DNA from 4 places in the Staphylococcus saprophyticus subsp. saprophyticus ATCC 15305 genome. Region 1 is predicted to be linked to each of the others. Evidence: riboswitches for the same ligand, from Rfam matches in the RefSeq annotation. Region 1 holds a riboswitch; each other region holds the start of a gene.

Region 1 (4,961 bases):
TTAAGAGCCATTGGAAGCGGACTTGCTGAAGTATTTGGCGTAGACATTGAAACGTCTTATCACCGCTTGCCCGGTGCTGTGGTTAATGATGAGCAATTAACAAATGATGCAATAGCAATTGCCAAAGAAGTTGGATACAATGTCAGTGTTATGGATAAACCGTTGACGATTGGCGAAGATTTTTCTGGTTTTTCTAATAAGTATCCAAGTGTATTTGTCTTTATTGGTTCTAATAGTGAATATGATTTGCATCATCCAAAATATGACCCAGATGAACGTATTTTAGAAAAAGTACCTGACTATTTTGTTACTTTTGTACAAAAATTATTGAATGAAAATTAAGGCAATATACTTAAATTATGTATTAGACAATAGAAATGTTGGGTATTTAATAACTAGTTCATAATTTAAGGAGTGTTCATAATGGCAGGTCAAGATCCAAGAACTAAATTTTCAAATAAAGATTTTCCAAAACAAGAACAACCAGTTCCAGGTTTACAAAGTAAGTTAGATCCAAAGCCTGATTGCGGTGAAACATCCTATACTGGTTATGGTCGTTTAAATGATTATAAAATGTTAGTTACTGGTGGAGACTCAGCTATAGGCAGAGCAGCAGCTATTGCTTACGCTAAGGAAGGCGCTGATGTAGCAATTAATTATCTTCCAGCAGAACAACAAGATGCAGAAGAAGTACAACAAGTCATTGAAGCAGCAGGAAGAAAAGCTGTCTTAATTCCAGGTGACATTAGAGATGAACAATTTAATTACGATTTAGTTGAAACAGCTTACAACGAACTTGGCGGGTTAGACAATGTAACCATCGTCGCCGGTCATCAACAATATAGAGAAAGCATAAAAGGTTTTGACACAGCTTCGTTTTCAGAAACATTTGAGACGAATGTTTATCCAATATTTTGGACAGTTCAAAAAGCAGTAGATTATTTACAAGCTGGTGCAACCATTACGCTGACCTCTTCAGTTCAAGGTTACAATCCAAGCCCAATTTTACATGATTATGCTGCTTCAAAAGCTGCGATTATTTCATTAACGAAAAGTCTATCCGAAGAACTCGGTGCGAAAGGCATTCGTGTGAATTGTGTTGCGCCAGGACCATTTTGGTCACCATTACAAATTTCTGGCGGTCAACCGCAATCTAAAATTCCGAGCTTTGGACAAAAGGAAGTCTTGGGCAGAGCAGGTCAACCTGTAGAATTATCAGGCACATATGTACACTTGGCAGCTGAAGAATCCAGTTATACAACAGGTCAAGTATATGGTGTGACAGGTGGTACTCAGTTAGACTAGGTTATATGAAACGTCACAGCTAATGTGGAGATGATTCAATCACATTAAAGTTGTATCATCTAAACCCTGTGACTTCTAGATTGATAAGCGAATATTACAATGAGTCATATAGCCGACGTTATATGGGCGAGATTGAGAAATCAAATTCAATGTTTGGTTTCTGTCTCGCTTTTTTATTATTTTTAAAAGGAGTATAAATGTGGATGAAACAATATAACGCAAACACATTAACGAAACAACAGAATTATAAATTATTAAGTGGTAGTGTTATTCCAAGACCAGTTGCATTTGTGACAACACAGGATAAAGATGGGAATTTAAATGCTGCACCGTTCAGTTTTTTTAATGTTGTATGCAGCGCACCTCCTATGATTATGATTTCTACTGCACGTTCACAAGGAAAGCGCAAAGATACATCGTTAAATATTGAAGAAACAGGCTCATTTGTAGTTCATATTACAGATGAAATGACTGTAGAACAAAAAAATAAAACGGCTGCACCTATAGACAGAACACTAAATGAATTAGAAAGAACGCAGTTGACATGTGTGAAATCAGAAGTCGTGCCTGTACCAGGTGTGGAACAAGCCAAAATTCGAATGGAATGCAAACTAAATCAAATCGTTACATTAGGCGATGCTCAAGAAGGATCAGATTTAATCATTGGTGAGGTTGTGATGTATCACATTGATGAGGCAGTTTACTTTGATGATAGTAAAATAGATGCACAAGCATTAGCGCCTGTGGCACGTTTAGCTGGAAATGATTATGCAGCATTAGGACAATCATTTACGATTAATCGACCAACAGAGTAATTTATAAATGATAAGACTGAAGTCATTAGCTCATCAGCTAATTGTTAAGATTTGTTAAAGTTTAAGCAAGAATTTAAAACAGTAATTGACGAAACTAATTTAATATTGTACTGTGAAAAATAAATTAAATAACTTATCAAGAGAAGTGGAGGGACTGGCCTGTGGATACTTCGGCAACATGATTATGCGTGTGCCAATTCCAGTAGCATCATTTATGCTAGAAGATAAGAATAAATGTACAAAGTTTACTCTTTCTTCAATTGGAAAGAGTTTTTTATTTGAGTAAGTTTATTTAATGGTAGAAAAATTGATGTTCTGTTTGAACTTAAAGGAAAGTTGGTTTTGTATGGAGGAGACAAAGAAAGGTAATGCATGGGCACTGATACCTTTAATTATTTTTGTGGGTATGTTTTTAGGTGTTGGTATCATTACCGGCGATTTCACTACAATGCCCCTAAATGTTGCGATACTAGTAGCGACAATTGTGGGACTTGTATTAAATAGAAAAGAATCATTTCAAAAGAAAGTTGAAATTTTTACTAAGGGTGCAGGACATTCCAATATTATACTAATGATGCTCATTTTCTTATTAGCAGGAGCGTTTTCGCAAACAACTGAAGATATGGGTGGCGTAAAATCTACAGTGAATTTGGGACTATCTTTGATTCCTGAGAATTTAATCATTGTAGGTTTATTCGTGATATGTATGTTCGTGTCACTTTCTATGGGTACATCCGTGGGCACTGTAGCAGCTATAGCGCCTGTTGGCTTTGGACTAAGCCAACAGGCGGATGTCTCTGCAGCCATCACTATGGCGACGGTCGTAGGTGGGGCGATGTTTGGTGATAATTTATCAATGATTTCAGATACAACGATAGCTGCGGTAAGAACTCAAAAAACAAAAATGAGTGATAAGTTTAAGGTGAATATCAAAATCGTGTTACCTGGTGCCATATTTACTGTCATTGTACTTTGGTTTTTAACAAATGGAGCACAAATTGATGCATCTAAGAGCTACGATTATGATCTTATAAAAGTAGTACCTTATTTATTTGTACTCATACTCGCATTATTCGGCGTCAACGTTATTATTGTACTTATTGGCGGTATTATACTTTCAGCAATTATAGGTTTATTTTATGGTACCTTTGATTGGATTGGGTTATTAAGCTCTATTTCTAAAGGGATTATTGGCATGGAGGATATTGCCATTATTGCACTATTAATTGGTGGTCTAGTGGCATTGATACAACACAATGGTGGTATTACATGGTTACTTAATTTTGTGCGTAATAGAGTGAAATCTAAGCGTGGCGCAGAACTAGGAATTGCTGGCTTAGTGAGTGTGGCCGATATTTCAACTGCTAATAATACGATTTCTATATTAATGGCAGGGCCATTAGCTAAAGACATTTCAGATGAATATGGTGTAGATCCGCGTAAATCAGCAAGTATTCTAGATATGTTTGCAAGCTGTTTCCAAGGACTATTACCGTATAGTCCACAGCTTATTGCAGCAGCAGGTGTGGCATCTATATCACCGTTTGAATTGGTACCGTATGCGATTTATCCGATGATATTAGGGATTTGTGGTCTGATTGCTATCGCCTTTAGATTGCCGAGATTGGACAAGAAATAAACCCTAACAATCATGTGAAGTGAATATTTCATATGTATGGATGATTAACAGTCGTCATGCAAAATTGTTAAGTTTAATATAAATTGAGAGAGTGCGGAATCTTATGTATCATTTGATTTCTGACTCTCTTTTTTAAGTATAGACTAACGGCGTAGTACACGATGCTTTATTAAGTTTAATCCTAATTGTTAAAGATTTAAGAATGCAAAATTTTGACGTTTACTGACTATTAACGATAAAATAAAGTTGTTGAAAGTTTGATAAAATCATACAAACCACTCATATTTCGCATGATTATAGTTTAGAAGTCTTGTATAATGCGTTAGAATAGAAATAAGAGTGAAAGTAGGTGAACAATCCATCGTGGCTAAATATAATGTAGAGAATGAAAATGTTGAGATACGTCTTGAACGATTATTTAAAGTTGAACCAGAATTGTTATATCAAGCGTGGACAGATGAACGTTTTCTTAAACAATGGTTTATGACAACAGAAAGAACAAATAAATCAATCCAAGTAGATGCTGAACAAAATGGAAACTATACGATTATTGATGTAAGAAAAGGCAAAGAAAATAAAATTCAAGGATCATATCGTACGTTAACGCCTTTTGAATATATTGTAATGACCATAGGTATGCCAGAGCTAAGTGATTCTGAAGATACGATAGAAGTTGAAATATTCGAAAGAGAACCTGGCATCACACAAATGATTTTCAATTATACTGCGTATGTTCCTAGAGAACGTAGACTTACAACATTAGAATATAAGCAAAAGAAAAAAGAATACCATGATTCTACTGCACATGGTTTTGAAATGTTATTTGATAAACTACAAATTGCATTAGAAACATTTGAAGCGGAATTATAATTATAAAAAACGACAAAATATCATTTTAATACAAATAAAAAAAGGACTTACAAGCATGCTAAATGAATGATGTGCACCCCAAAAGTTGGACTAAAAATCTAACTTTTAGGGGTGTATTTTTTATGGGCAAACATTACAAATATGAATTTAAATTAAAGGTAGTTCAAGAATATTTGAATAGTTTATTAGGTTATAGAGCATTAACAAAGAAATATGAAATATCGAATAAAAGTTTAATCGAAAGGTGGGTTACACAATATAAAGAATTTGGACCCGAAGGGTTAAGTAAACGATTGAAAATAAAGTGTTTCAAAGTATGTCAAGAAAGGGAA
Region 2 (4,961 bases), 1.2 Mb from region 1:
GAAAATTGCTAATTGCCAAAATATAGATATGTTAGATATAGAATTTGATCAAACCAGATCACTCAATATTTTACAAGAACTGATTGAACTAGCTCATAAAAATCAAGTTCAAGTCGTACTATCTCACCATAATTTTAAGGAAACACCAAAGCTTGAAGCGTTAAAGCATTTATTTTATAAAATGCAGCAGCTAGAGTCGGATTATATAAAAGTTGCTGTGATGCCTCATGGTAAACAGGATGTACTAAACCTATTGAATGCAATGTCTGATACTGCAGATGTTGTTTCGCAACATGTAGTGGGCATTGCCATGTCTAAGATTGGTTTAATATCAAGAACAGCACAGGGTGTATTTGGAGGGTCGATTTCATATGGCTGTTTAGACACACCCAAAGCACCGGGACAAATACATGTTTCCACGTTGAAAAAGCAACTTAGTATGTACGAGTAATTTGAAAATATATTGTACCTGTCTTATAATTGAAAATAGTTATCATTGACGAAAGGGCGATATATAATGGAACTACAAGAAGCAATTGCGAATCGTAGAAGTGTTAAAATTTTTAAAAGAGATATGACTATAGATGACGACGCTTTATACAAAGCAATCAAACAGGCTACAGATGCGCCTAACCATGGTCTAAGAGAACCTTGGAGAGTAGTTCATATTGCAAAAGATAGATTAGGAGATATGAGTAAACAATTATCAGAAATAGCATTTCCTAATTTACAGAAAAAACAGCAAAACCATTATGAAGTAGCCACACATTTAGGTGGTATGCTTGCTTTAATTGTCAAAGAAGATCCTAGACAAAAAGAAAACTTGGAAAATCATATGGCTTTTGGTGCATTTGCTCAAAATTTAATGCTGTTATTACACGAAGCAGGTATAGGTACATGTTGGAAATCACCTGCATATATTTTCACACCAGAAATTAGAGAACTCTTTGGGGTTAAAGATGATGAAAAATTAGTGGGCTTGTTATATTTAACAGATTTAGAAGACGAGTTACCTCATAGAGAGCGTCACTTTAATGAAATTATAGAAAAATTTTAATTGCTATAAGTACTGTGATGCATTGCATCATATTAAAAAGGAAGCTGAAACATAACTAAAGATGTTTCAGCTTCCTTTTAGTGTTTAAAAATTAAGTGATTATTTAAACGTTTCTTCTAAAAATGATTCAACTTGATCTGGTGATTTCGCATTAGCAGAATGTAGGTGTGCTAATTTTTCACCATTTTTGAATACGAGTAAACTAGGGATGCCCATAACGTCATTTTCTGCTGCAACATCTTCTAATTCATCACGGTTAACAGTGAACCAACCATAATCATTGTATTTTTCTTGAATTGGATCAATCCACATATCCATTGCTTTACAATCAGGGCACCAACCAGCTTCGAATTTTACAATCACTGGATTATCGCTTTGAATTGTTTCTTTAAATGCATCATTTGTGTTAATAGGTTTCATTGATTTTGCTCCTTTTTTTGATATTAGTAATACCATTATAACGGACGATTGTATGTTATAAAAAAAATCAGCTTATTAATTAGAGCGTTTTTGTAACAAATTTGATATATTAGTGATAACTAGTTATAGGAGGTACAGAATCATGATAAAATTTTACCAATATCCTAATTGTACAACTTGTAAAAAAGCAGCTAAATTTTTACAAGATTACGGTGTGAGTTTTGAACCCATAGATATCGTACAGCATACACCAACTAAAAATGAGTTTAAAGAAATACTAGAAGTAACTGATATCGATATTAATAAATTGTTCAATACGCATGGCGCTAAATATCGTGAATTAGGTTTAAAAGATAAACTTAAAGATTTAACAGATGATGAAAAGTTAGATTTATTATCTGCCAATGGCATGTTGGTTAAAAGACCGCTAGCGATTTCAGGTGACAAAGTAACTGTTGGATTTAAAGAAGACGAATATAAAGCAACTTGGTTGTCATAAAATAATAAAGGTGATTAAATTACGTTGGACTATTATTTTGACAAAATAATGAAAACGCTTTACCGGTGTTTTTCGAAAACATTATAATAATTTAAAGATGCCATTAAATAGTTGATTGTATGCTATTCATATGGCATCATTAATATGTAAAAACATTTAGGAGGGGATTCTCGTGGCAGTACCGAGTGAATTAAAATATTCTAAAGAACATGAGTGGGTAAAAGTTGAAGGTAATACAGTAACAATTGGTATCACTGAATATGCACAAGGTGAACTTGGCGATATCGTATTCGTTGAATTACCAGAAGTTGATGATGAAATTAATGAAGGCGACACGTTTGGTAGTGTTGAGTCCGTAAAAACAGTTTCAGAACTTTATGCGCCAGTATCAGGTAAAGTTTTAGAATCTAATGAAGAACTAGAAGACAGTCCAGAATTCGTAAATGAATCACCTTACGAAAAAGCTTGGATGGTAAAAGTTGAATTAAGTGACGAAAGTCAATTAGAGGAATTAATGTCAGCAGAACAATATTCTGAAATGATTGGTGAATAATATTACATAGAACTCCATGATATAACTATCTTGGAGTTTTTATTTTACCTTTTTTTATCTATATTCAAATGAGACTAATCAAAAAATTGTTAAGACTTTGTAAATGCAGACGTAGTCATTTGTTGTAGGTAAGTGTATTTAGCTGACAAAAATGGATTGCCATAATAAGATGAAATTAGAAAACTGTAAAGGATGTTTATGGTCACTCAGTATTGTGAAGAACTAAATAGAGAAATTTACTATCAACATTTAGAGGGTGGATGTCATGGCGATACTAAACCAAGTAATTATTGTAGAAGGAAAGTCAGACAAAAAGCGGGTAAAACAAGTAATCGATCAACCAATCGATATTATTTGTACTAATGGTACGATGGGTGTCGATAAAATTGATGAAATGATTGATACATTATACGATAAACAAGTGTATATACTTGTCGATGCCGATGATGAAGGTGAAAAAATTCGAAAATGGTTTAAACGATATTTAAGTGAAAGTAGACATATAAGAATAGATAAACAATATTGTGAGGTTGCACGTTGTCCTAAACGATATTTATCCAGAGTGCTTGAAAAGCATGGGTTTACGGTAAAGGATGAAGAAAAAGTAGCTAAAGCGAAATTGGATTATATAGCTGAAAGGGTAAGTTTATTAACATGAAGGTAACAAATCAACAACGCGTCAATATAGATGAACATATAAATCAGGAAAAATATCTTATATTTGGATACACACCGACATGTGGTACCTGTAAAGTTTCTGAAAGAATGTTAGACATTGCTAATGAAATATTAAAATTACCAATTACTAAAATCGATTTGAATTTTCATCCAGATTTTAGTCAGGAACATGAAATACAATCTGTACCTGTGTTGATGTTGATGTCAAAAGGTGAAGAGCAAAAAAGAATTTACGCATTTCAATCCGTCCCTAATTTGTTAGAAAATTTAAAATAATTATTGACGAATCATTAGTGCGATGGTAGGATTAAAAATAATTAAATAACGAAACTCTTATCACGAGAGGTGGAGGGATGTGCCCTTTGAAGCCCGGCAACCGTCTGTAACAGAAATGGTGCCAATTCACATAAAGTTCATAGAAACTTTAGAAGATGAGAGAAGCAAACGTTGCTTTCTCTATTCTTCAATGAACATAGGGAAAGCATTTTTTATTTAATTGAAACAAAGCAATACGAGGAGGCAACAGAATGATTGAGTTAAATCAAATAGTCAAAAGGTACAAAACGAAAAAACAGGACGTACTTGCTGTAGATCATGTTGATTTAAGTATTCAATCAGGCTCAATTTTTGGTGTTGTTGGTTTTTCAGGTGCGGGGAAAAGTACATTAATAAGACTTTTAAATCATCTTGAGCAACCAACATCAGGAGACGTTATTATAGATGGTGACACTATAGGTAAGCTATCAAAATCGGACTTAAGAAAAAAACGTCAAAAAGTGAGTATGATTTTTCAACATTTCAATTTATTATGGTCACGTACTGTATTAAACAATATTACATTCCCATTAGAAATCGCAGGGATTTCACGACAAGAAGCCAAGCAACGTGCGCTTGAGTTAGTGGAATTGGTCGGATTGAAAGGGAGAGAAGATGCTTATCCTTCAGAATTATCAGGTGGGCAAAAACAACGTGTGGGTATTGCGAGAGCATTAGCTAACGAACCATCTGTATTATTATGTGATGAAGCGACAAGTGCATTAGATCCACAGACAACAGATGAAATCTTAGAACTATTATTGAAAATAAAAGAAGAAAGAAACTTAACCATCGTTATTATTACACATGAAATGCATGTCATTAGACGTATTTGCGATGAAGTTGCAGTAATGGAAAATGGTAAAGTGATAGAACAAGGCAAAGTTTCAAGTGTATTCGAAAATCCACAACACGATGTGACAAAACGCTTTGTGAAGGATGACTTAAATGATGACTTCGACGAATCAATTAGTGAACTCGTGTCACTTAATGAAAATGATTACGTTGTGCGTTTGAATTTTACTGGGAACAACGCAACGGAACCATTAGTGTCATACATAACGAAGACACACAATTTAGATGTCAATATTTTGGAAGCTAATATTAAACATACAAAAGACGGTTCTATCGGATTTTTAATCATACAATTTGCCGTTGCAAATTCAGAAAAATTTGAAAAATTCAAAAATGATTTAGAGGCACAACATGTATCTGTGGAGGTGGTTAAACATGGGTAATTCATTAAGCGATATCCTCCGAGAAATGTTTACAATGCCAAACGTAAGCTGGGAAGAAGTTTGGGTTGCAACATATGAAACCATCTATATGACGGTAATAGCAACAATATTTGCATTTGTTTTAGGAATTATTTTAGGTGTCTTGCTCTTTTTATCAGCTAAAAGTAAGTCACCAGTCGCTAGAGTATTTTATAGCATTGT
Region 3 (4,961 bases), 400 kb from region 1:
TGATAGGATTGAGCAATGTTTGAGGGACATCTTCTACTTCAACAGGAATATCTAATCCGAACATATCATCTTTCACATATTCTGCATCTCTCAATTTACCTGTAATGGCTTGATTAACCATTTGTCTTGTATAATTTAGGCTAATACGACGTCCAACGCCATACTTTCCGCCAGTCCAACCCGTGTTAACTAAGTAAACATCAACGCCATGTTTATCTATTAAGTTACCTAATAAATCAGCATAAACTTTAGCGTTTAATGGTAAGAATGGGGAACCAAAACAAGTAGAGAATGATGGTTCAGGCTCAGTAACGCCTCGTTCTGTTCCAGCTAATTTAGCAGTGAAACCACTTAAAAAATGATACATCGCTTGGTCTTTGGTTAATTTTGAAATAGGTGGTAATACACCAAATGCATCTGCAGTTAAGAAAATAATTGTATTAGGATGCGCTGCTTTAGATGGTGTCACAATATTATCAATGTGGTGAATAGGGTATGCAGCTCTAGTATTTTCCGTGTATTGATTGTCGTCAAAATCAACATCGCCTTCTTCATCAACAACAACGTTTTCTAGAATTGTTCCGTATTTAATAGCATCATAAATTTGTGGTTCTTTTTTCTGTGATAGATTAATTGCTTTTGCGTAACAGCCACCTTCGATGTTGAAGATACCGTTATTATTCCATCCATGCTCATCATCACCGATGAGTTTACGTGTAGGGTCAGCAGAAAGTGTTGTCTTTCCAGTACCTGATAAACCAAAGAATAGAGCTACGTCGCCTTTTTCGCCAACATTTGCTGAACAATGCATACTCATAATGTCGTCTTTAGGTAGTAAGTAGTTTATTACGGAGAAGATTCCTTTTTTCATTTCACCAGCATATTCAGTTCCACCTATTAGGATTACTTTATGTTTAAATGATGTGATAATGAAGGTTTCTGAATTTGTACCATCTATGGATGGGTCTGCTTTGAAGTGAGGTGCAGAAATAATAGTGAAGTTTGGTTTGATTTCTTGAGCTTCTTCATTTGTACTTGGACGGATGAACATGTTTTGAGCGAACAAATTATGCCAAGCCAATTCATTAACAACAGTGAGTTTTAACTGTGAATCTTCATCGCTACCTGCATAACCGTTAAAAACATAAAGCTCATCTTTCTTATCAAGATAGTTTAATACTTTATCATATAAATTTAGAAATTTTTCTTCTTCGATAGGTTGGTTTATGTTGCCCCAATCGATGTCATCTCTATAAGATGGCTCAGTGACAATAAACTTATCTTTTGGTGAACGACCAGTATATTTACCAGTTTTTGCATTGATGGCGCCTAATTCCGTTAGTTCGCCTTCATTATTTTCTAAAATTTTATTATACAACTGAGTTGTAGATAATTGAAATAATGAAGATTGCTTGTCTAAAATGCTTTCAATTTTGCTTGTATAAGTGTATGTATCTACCGCCATACTTGATCCCTCCACGCTATTTAGTTGATGTAAGCCTTTACAATTACAGAGTATAACATATATAGATTAATAGTCCACACCAATTTCAAAGGAATTTTAAATAAATATTAATAAATGTAAAATTGACATTATATGTTAGATTAGGTACTATATAAATTAACGGATTCTCTTATCCTGAGTGGCGGAGGGACATGGACCCAATGAAGCCCAGCAACCTCTTCTTAATTGAAGAAAGGTGCCAAACCGTTTGCAGACAAATAGCGTCTGAACGATAAGAGCGAATGGACGTATAAAGGGCCTTCTCTCTATTTACTATAGTGTAGAAGGCCTTTTTTAATGAGCTCAACAGAGAGAGAATTTTCGTAATTTAAAACTAAAGGAGCAAATTATGACATATAATAAAAGATTGTTTACTTCAGAATCTGTAACAGAAGGGCATCCGGACAAGATTGCTGATCAAGTATCGGATGCGATTTTAGATGAAATTTTAAAAGATGACCCAAATGCACGTGTGGCTTGTGAAACGACTGTAACCACAGGTATGGCTTTAATTTCAGGAGAAATTTCAACAACAACTTATGTTGATATACCAAAAGTAGTTAGAGAAACAATTAAAGAAATAGGTTACACACGTGCGAAATTCGGTTACGACAGCCAAACGATGGCTGTATTAACAGCAATTGACGAACAATCTCCTGACATCGCACAAGGTGTAGATACAGCTTTAGAATATCGCGACGAAGCTTCTGAAGCGGAAATTGAAGCTACGGGTGCAGGAGATCAAGGCTTGATGTTTGGTTATGCAACTAATGAAACAGATACGTATATGCCGTTACCCATTTTCTTATCACATCAGTTAGCTAAACGTTTATCTGACGTACGTAAAGATGAAATTTTAAAATACTTGCGTCCTGATGGAAAAGTTCAAGTGACAGTTGAATATGATGAACAAGATAAACCAGTTCGAATAGATACTATTGTTTTATCTACACAACATGCTGAAGATATTGAATTGGATCAAATTAAAGATGATATTAAAACACACGTTATTTATCCAACAGTGCCAGAGTCATTATTAGATGAACAGACGAAATTTTATATTAACCCAACTGGTAGATTTGTAATCGGCGGTCCTCAAGGAGATGCAGGACTAACAGGTCGTAAAATCATCGTGGACACATATGGTGGATATGCACGTCATGGTGGTGGATGCTTCAGTGGTAAGGATCCAACTAAAGTTGACCGCTCAGCTGCATATGCTGCACGTTATGTAGCTAAAAATATTGTTGCAGCTCAATTGGCTGAAAAATGTGAAGTACAATTAGCGTATGCGATTGGTGTTGCTGAACCGGTTTCAATTTCAATAGATACATTTGGTACTGGTAAAGTCAGTGAATATGAATTAGTAGAAGCTGTAAGAAAACATTTTGATTTAAGACCTGCCGGAATTATTAAAATGCTTGATTTAAAACATCCAATTTATAAACAAACAGCTGCATATGGTCATTTTGGACGTACTGATGTGCTATTACCATGGGAAAAATTAGATAAAGTTAACTTATTAAAAGATAGTGTCAAAGCTTAAACTGAGACAAAATGTTTAAATTTTAAACTTTACTATCGAATACGATGCGCATATCTATTATAATTAAGTTACTGAACACATAAAGGAGCGTTTTTGTTATGAATTCATTTGGACCAATAGAGATTGGTTTAATCGTGGCAATTGTCGTAGCAGTCATTTGTTTGATTTTATTTATTGTTGCTTTAAAAAGTAAGAAAAAAGCGCAAGAAAAAGTTGAAGCGCAATATAAATCAAGAGAGCAACAACTGAGCGATGAGCATGAAGAAGAGCTAGAAAAAGAAAGAATTGAAAATAAAAAAACGGTAACAAAACAAAAAGAAGAATATACGGCTGTGGTTAATTCTAAAGATAGAGAAATTGATGCATTAAAATTATTCTCTAAAAATCAAAGTGAATATGTAACTGATATGAGATTAATAGGTATTCGCGAACGACTTGTAAATGAGAAAAGAATTCGTCCAGAAGATATGCATATTATGGCAAATATTTTTTTACCAAGGAATGAGTTTGGTGATGTGCAACGTATCAGTCACTTAGTCCTAACACGTACAGGTTTATATATCATTGATTCACAATTGCTTAAAGGTCATGTGTATAATGGCGTAAGTGCTGCACAATTTAAAGAACAGCCGATGATGGAACAAGTATTTAATACATTAGATCTTGATGGTCAAGTTCCACAAACACTTGTCTTAGATCAAAATGAAGATAAAGATGCTTTATCATTTGTTAATTACACGACGCATTTAGATGAAATTGAAAGACTTGCTGGTGATATCCAAACAGAATTAAATTTAAAATTTACACCAACAACTATCTTATACTTCAACCCTAAAAATGATGGCGATGTTACGATTACAAATTATGCACAAAGTTCAAATTCAAAAGTTTTAGTAGGACCAGAACAATTAGACGAATTCTTTAATAAATTTGTCTTTCATGGTCGCATTCAATACAATGTTGAAGACTTACAACGTGTAATGGATGAAATCGAATCATTTAATTAGAATATTATGAGATATAAAAAAGCTACAGACAAAGTCAGTTCACTTTTGTCTGTAGCTTTTTGTCATATATAATAATATTTCGACTTTTTAAATTTATAAGCATTATTATTTATATTTTTGGTAATATTCATTAATATAAACATTAACTTAACTAAAAGGGGACTTTAACTTGGAAAATATTAGTTTTTATAATGGCAATGAAATGCCTATAGTAGGTTTAGGAACGTTCCGTGTTGAAAATAACGATGAGTGTAAAGCGTCGGTTAAACATGCGATTGAGAGTGGTTATACACATATCGATACAGCCATGATTTATGAAAATGAACACAAAGTTGGCGAAGGTATTGCGGAAGGTCTTGCTTCTACAGGACTGAAAAGAAGTGATTTGTTTATTACATCAAAATTGTGGTTAGATGATTATGGTCGCAAAAATGTTGAAACTGCATATGAAACGAGTCTAAAAAAACTTAACTTAGATTATCTTGATTTGTATTTAATGCATTGGCCAGGTACTGATGAAGCTTTAATGATTGACACTTGGCAAGGGATGGAAGATTTATATAAAGATAATAAAGTGAAAAATATTGGTGTGAGTAACTTTAATGTTGAACATTTAGAAGCATTATTGGCACAGGTTTCTATAAAACCAGTCATTAATCAAGTTGAATTTCACCCATACTTGTTACAAGAATCACTAAGAAGATATTTAGAAGTACAAAATATTCATATGGAATCGTGGTCACCATTAATGAATGCACAAATCTTAGAGGATGCAACCGTTAAATCAGTAGCAGAAGAAGTTGGAAAATCACCAGCACAAGTCATTATAAGATGGAATATTGAACACGGTGTAGTAGTGATACCAAAATCAGTTACACCGTCTAGAATTGAAGAAAATTTGAAT
Region 4 (4,961 bases), 340 kb from region 1:
ATTTGAAAAGCGTTCAAAATTGGTTAGAGCAGCATGACTATCTTGCTATAGCAGAATGTGCTTTCGTAGATTTAGCGCATTTAAATAAGGTATTTAAATATCGATATGGCGTAACAGCTTATCAATATATGTCAAAACTAAAATAATATTGCATTTATCGACTTAACTTTAAACAGCGCATGTCATCTCATAATAAAGATGACATGCGCTGTTGTATTTCAGATTTGTGATCTGTTTATATTATTTAAGCATTTCTTTATAGACTTTATGGTTTTGGTAGACGCATTTAAGTAATGGGGCGTCAATTTGGTACGTATCGGCTAAGTTTAATAAATAACCTTGTAAGTGACCTGTTTCAATATTTAATCCTTTTTCCATGTCACGTTGCATAGAAGTCTTAAAATGGTATGATAACTGATTAAATGATGTCATATATTGTGATACAATATCGTCTGCGAGTGGCGCTCGATGTGCACGCATTATCGAAGCGACTTCATTGTATAAAGAGCGAACGAAGTTAATGCCACCATCACTGTCTCGAATAGGACCAATAGGCGCATGCATTAATGTTGTGATACTGGATAACACAGTAATCATTAAATATTTGTGCCACATGCCTTGTTCGATTGAAGTGCTTAATTTGAATTCTGCCTTTGTTTCAGAAAATGCTTGTGCAATTTTTTGTGCGCGTTCACTTTTACTTCCATCTAGTTCTCCAAAAAAGAGTTTATCAAAAGGGCTTGTTTGTATGATTTCTCCCATACTATCTAATGTTGTTTCTATCACACAATAGCCACCCATAACTTTGTCTTTACCAAAGATAGATTGTAATTGTGGAATATGTGCGACGCCGTTTAATAATGGAATGATGGCAGTATGACCATCGACAAATGGTTTCAAATCTGTCATGGCTTGCTCTAAATGATAGGATTTAGAAGAAAGTAAAATAACATCGAAAGGCGCTACGCGATCGTCTTTTGTAATGAGTTGAGGATTGAAATGATAATCTCCCTGCTCACTGTGGATGGCTAATCCATTTCTTTCTAAAAATGACTTGCGTTTGGGTCTTACTAAGAATGTCACGTTCTGTCCGCTTTCGGCTAATCTGCCTCCAAAATAGCCTCCGATACCGCCAGCACCTAATACTAATATACGCATTGAATACAACTCCTTATACGCTATGTGTGTTGATTTGTTAATTGATGTATATATACCACATTTGAGGGGCATATACGCATATGAAAATAATTTTCAAATAATTCAATAGATGTAGTTGGGACAGTATATTTTATTTTTAAATATATATTTGAAAACAATAAAATTTGTGCAATGTAATAAGTGTTCACTAATTAAAAACATGGAGGGGTTCCAATGTCGTTTAAAAATGATCATAAGTATCAGTGGAAAGATATGCAAGGGAAAGATTTTCTACTACCGTTTATTTATTTGATAGGTAATTTTTGTTTATCTATAGTCATCTTAACAATCATGATTGGAATCAATGAAACGCAAGGGAAAAATAACGCTAACTTTAATGCTAACTTTTCAGGTACGCCAGGCATATTAATGGAAATGATTGCCTTTATAATTATATTCGCGTTATGGATTTTATTCCATAGACATTCATTTAGACAATCGTGGAAACAGGGGCTACAAAATATTAAGCAACACTGGAAACTCATTGTCATTACATTTATCGTTATTATAGTGTTTAAAGAAATTTATCCATATTTAGTAAATGCATTCGCACCAGAACATTGGAAATTTGAAGAAACACAAAATGACAAAATGGTGGAGGAAATGTTTGCTACGCCTGTATCAACCATATTAGCTTTTTTCTCAATTGTAATTATTGCACCAATGACAGAAGAATTTTTATTTAGACATTTAATTATTGGCGAATTAGGAAAGAAATTAAATTTCTATGTTATGTCTGTTATTTCAATTATTGTGTTTGCATCTTTACATGTAACAGAAGCTAAATCTCCATTAGAAATTGTGATGTATCTTGCCATAGCAGTTGGTATTGTATATGTATATATGAAATCGCAGCGTAGTTTAGCTGTAGCCATTGCGTTACATGCTTTGAATAATTTATTAGCGTATATTTTCATGATTATCATGTAATTTACATAATTCTTAGTGATATACCTGTCTTCTTTGTGAAGGACAGGTATATTTTATCGTGTTAGTGTTTAGAATTTTCTAAAAACTCATTGACTAATCTTGAGCATAATGCTAGGATTAAACCACTAAACATAAATATGATTGACTCTTATCAAGAGTGGTGGAGGGATGTGCCCGATGAAACCCAGCAACCGTCGATTTTTCGAAATGGTGCTAAGTCACAAAAAGTTATTTAACTTTTGGAGATGAGAGAAAGTGCAAACTTTCTCTTGATTTATTAAGAGAAAGTTTTTTTATACATATAAGTACGTTGAAACAAATTTTTAAGGAGTGAAAGTATTATGAGAAAATGGTTTATTTTAGGATCATTGTTTGTGTTAACGATTATACTAGCAGCATGTGGTAAATCGAATGGTGAAAAAGAGGATAAGGAAATTACGATTGCTGCTTCGCCAGCGCCCCATGGCGTCGTACTTGAACATGCAAAAGAAGAAATGAAAAAGAAAGGCTATGATTTAAAAATAAAAACAGTTAATGATTATAAGGTTCCTAATAAATTATTAGATAAAGGAGATGTTGATGCGAATGCATTTCAACATACACCGTATCTTAAAGCAGAAAAGAAAGACCATAATTATAAAATAGAAGAAGCCGGGAAAGTGTTCACGACACCGATGGGCGTTTATAGTAAAAAATATAAAGACATTAAAGATATCCCTAAAGGTTCTACCATTTATGTATCAAACAATCCTGCTGAAGAAGGTCGTTTCTTGTCATTCTTTGTTGATAAAGGCTTAATCAAAATTAAAAAAGGTGTCAGTATTGAAGATGCTAAGTTTGATGACATTGTAGAAAATAAAAAAGATTTGAAATTTAATAACAAGCAAGGTGCGGAATTCTTACCTAAAACTTATAATAGTAAAGAAGGCGCAGCAGTGATAATGAATTCTAATTATGCGATTGATAATGGTCTAACACCACATAAAGATGCAATTGCTATAGAAGGAAAATCATCACCATTTGCGAATATTGTTGCCGTACAAGAAGGACATAAAAACGATAAAAAATTCAAAGAACTTATGAAAGTTTTACAATCTAAAGAGATGAAGAAATTTATAACTGATAAATATGGACAAGATGTTATTCCGTATGAAAAATAAATAATCATGTAATATATAGATTGAAGAGGAAGGTGATTCGATTATGTCTAAGCTAGGTATTATTGGTTTAGGAAAAGTGGGTACGCAAGTACTTACAGATGTACAGCAACTGAATTTGTTTTCAGAGATTATTTTAATTGATGATAGAGCGGACGTGGCAAGTGGTGAAGCACTTGACCATATTCACTCGCAAGGACTGATAAATACTGCACATATCAAGATTCGTAGCGGTGTCTATCAAGACTTAACGGATGCAGACTTTATCGTCATAGCTGCGAGTGAAGCAACCGATAAAAATAATGGTGACCGTACATTATTAGCGCAAGGAAATCACGACATCATTAAGGGCATAATGTCCCAAATAGCTGAAGTGACGCAAGAGGCGGTTGTGATTCTGATATCTAATCCTGTAGATTCTATGGTTTACTTTGCAAATCAAATAGATTACCCAGCCCATAAAATTATTGGTACGGGTACGGCTCTAGAGACATCAAGATTTAAAACAATTATAGCCGATCATTATCAAATTGATCCAAATAATGTGGAAGCTTTTGTCATTGGGGAACATGGTCAACATGCAATCCCCGTGTGGAGTAAAGTGCATATTCATGGTATGGAACTATCGGAATTTGAGGCATTAAGTGACCGTCCAGCAATTGATAAGTCACACATATCGTCCATTATCAACGAAGTGTCGATGGATGTTTTTTACCAAAAAGGGTGGACCAACGCAGCGATATCAAAAGTGACATCATTTTTGATACAGTCCATTGCATTGGATCAGAGAACAATTACACCATTGACTTCCCTGAGTTCAGAATATGGCTTAGAAGATGGTGCATTTAGTTTACCAACATTAATAGATAAAAAGGGTATTGTTCAAAGATTTGCGATAACATTAGACAAAGAAGAAGAACGCGAACTTAAAGAAGCATATGAATATATTAGACAAACGATTCATACAGCACAACAATAGCGATTAAAACATTCAAACACGCATTCATTAGATATTTTCTTTTGAATGCGTGTTTTTTATATTTAAAATAAATGCTTATCTTGTTTATCAATCCGGTAATGGCTACAATATACTTAAATATAGCGATGAATAGAAGTGAAGTATATGAGCATGGGAGGTGTAATGATGCTAGAAAGACATGTAAAGCTCATCAGATTAATGTTAATCAATCGTAATCAATTTTTAAATGCAGATGAAATTGCAAGGTACTTAAATGTTTCTAATCGAACAGCTAGAAATGATATTCAATATATTAATAGTGAAATCTTAGATGATCTCATTGTAAGTGTAAAAGGACGAGGGTATAAATTGAATCAGTCCTTATATAGTATGCAACAAATAGAAACAATTGTAACTGATTTTACCAATAAAGAAAGTGAACTATTAATCAAGTTGGGTTATCAATTACTCATGTATCAACAACCACTTACAAGTGAAGCCATAGGAAAAACTTTTCATTTAACGAAGGCAGAAGTCACTGATTATATAAATAAAATTAAAGCATGGTGTATATCATTCGACGTGAATATCCAAATAACCAAGAAAAAAGGGATCACCGTCAATGGTAGTGAAATGAATATCAGAAATGCAATATTGCACCTAAATCAACTCTCAGAAAATGTTAAAACAGTGGATGCGTTTATTTTAGCGGAGCATCA

What was found. A riboswitch is a leader RNA that binds a small molecule or an ion and turns the genes downstream of it on or off. The one in region 1 is predicted to bind S-adenosylmethionine.
Region 2: it holds a riboswitch for S-adenosylmethionine, as region 1 does, so the genes downstream of both, SSP_RS09375 (methionine ABC transporter ATP-binding protein) here and SSP_RS02810 (Na+/H+ antiporter NhaC family protein) in region 1, are expected to answer to the same signal.
Region 3: it holds a riboswitch for S-adenosylmethionine, as region 1 does, so the genes downstream of both, metK (methionine adenosyltransferase) here and SSP_RS02810 (Na+/H+ antiporter NhaC family protein) in region 1, are expected to answer to the same signal.
Region 4: it holds a riboswitch for S-adenosylmethionine, as region 1 does, so the genes downstream of both, SSP_RS01210 (MetQ/NlpA family ABC transporter substrate-binding protein) here and SSP_RS02810 (Na+/H+ antiporter NhaC family protein) in region 1, are expected to answer to the same signal.

Annotation. Positions count from the first base shown of each region.
Region 1 is NC_007350.1:614,378-619,338, forward strand. It holds gene SSP_RS02795 (amidohydrolase) at 1-342, shown strand, start outside; gene SSP_RS02800 (SDR family oxidoreductase) at 424-1,305, shown strand; gene SSP_RS02805 (flavin reductase family protein) at 1,509-2,120, shown strand; SAM riboswitch class I at 2,251-2,351, shown strand; gene SSP_RS02810 (Na+/H+ antiporter NhaC family protein) at 2,467-3,759, shown strand; gene SSP_RS02815 (SRPBCC family protein) at 4,123-4,629, shown strand; gene SSP_RS13365 (helix-turn-helix domain-containing protein) at 4,752-4,961, shown strand, end outside; partial or broken gene SSP_RS02825 (IS3 family transposase) at 4,925-4,961, shown strand, end outside.
Region 2 is NC_007350.1:1,947,224-1,952,184, reverse strand. It holds gene aroD (type I 3-dehydroquinate dehydratase) at 1-451, shown strand, start outside; gene SSP_RS09405 (nitroreductase family protein) at 518-1,057, shown strand; gene SSP_RS09400 (thioredoxin family protein) at 1,157-1,477, opposite strand; gene SSP_RS09395 (arsenate reductase family protein) at 1,620-1,976, shown strand; gene gcvH (glycine cleavage system protein GcvH) at 2,149-2,529, shown strand; gene SSP_RS09385 (toprim domain-containing protein) at 2,795-3,187, shown strand; gene SSP_RS09380 (thioredoxin family protein) at 3,184-3,483, shown strand; SAM riboswitch class I at 3,538-3,645, shown strand; gene SSP_RS09375 (methionine ABC transporter ATP-binding protein) at 3,735-4,760, shown strand; gene SSP_RS09370 (methionine ABC transporter permease) at 4,753-4,961, shown strand, end outside.
Region 3 is NC_007350.1:1,009,481-1,014,441, forward strand. It holds gene pckA (phosphoenolpyruvate carboxykinase (ATP)) at 1-1,465, opposite strand, end outside; SAM riboswitch class I at 1,632-1,743, shown strand; gene metK (methionine adenosyltransferase) at 1,854-3,050, shown strand; gene SSP_RS05030 (nuclease-related domain-containing protein) at 3,149-4,057, shown strand; gene SSP_RS05035 (aldo/keto reductase) at 4,227-4,961, shown strand, end outside.
Region 4 is NC_007350.1:274,682-279,642, forward strand. It holds gene SSP_RS01195 (HTH domain-containing protein) at 1-146, shown strand, start outside; gene panE (2-dehydropantoate 2-reductase) at 241-1,158, opposite strand; gene SSP_RS01205 (CPBP family intramembrane glutamic endopeptidase) at 1,372-2,127, shown strand; SAM riboswitch class I at 2,273-2,379, shown strand; gene SSP_RS01210 (MetQ/NlpA family ABC transporter substrate-binding protein) at 2,469-3,287, shown strand; gene SSP_RS01215 (L-lactate dehydrogenase) at 3,331-4,263, shown strand; gene SSP_RS12735 (ROK family protein) at 4,429-4,961, shown strand, end outside.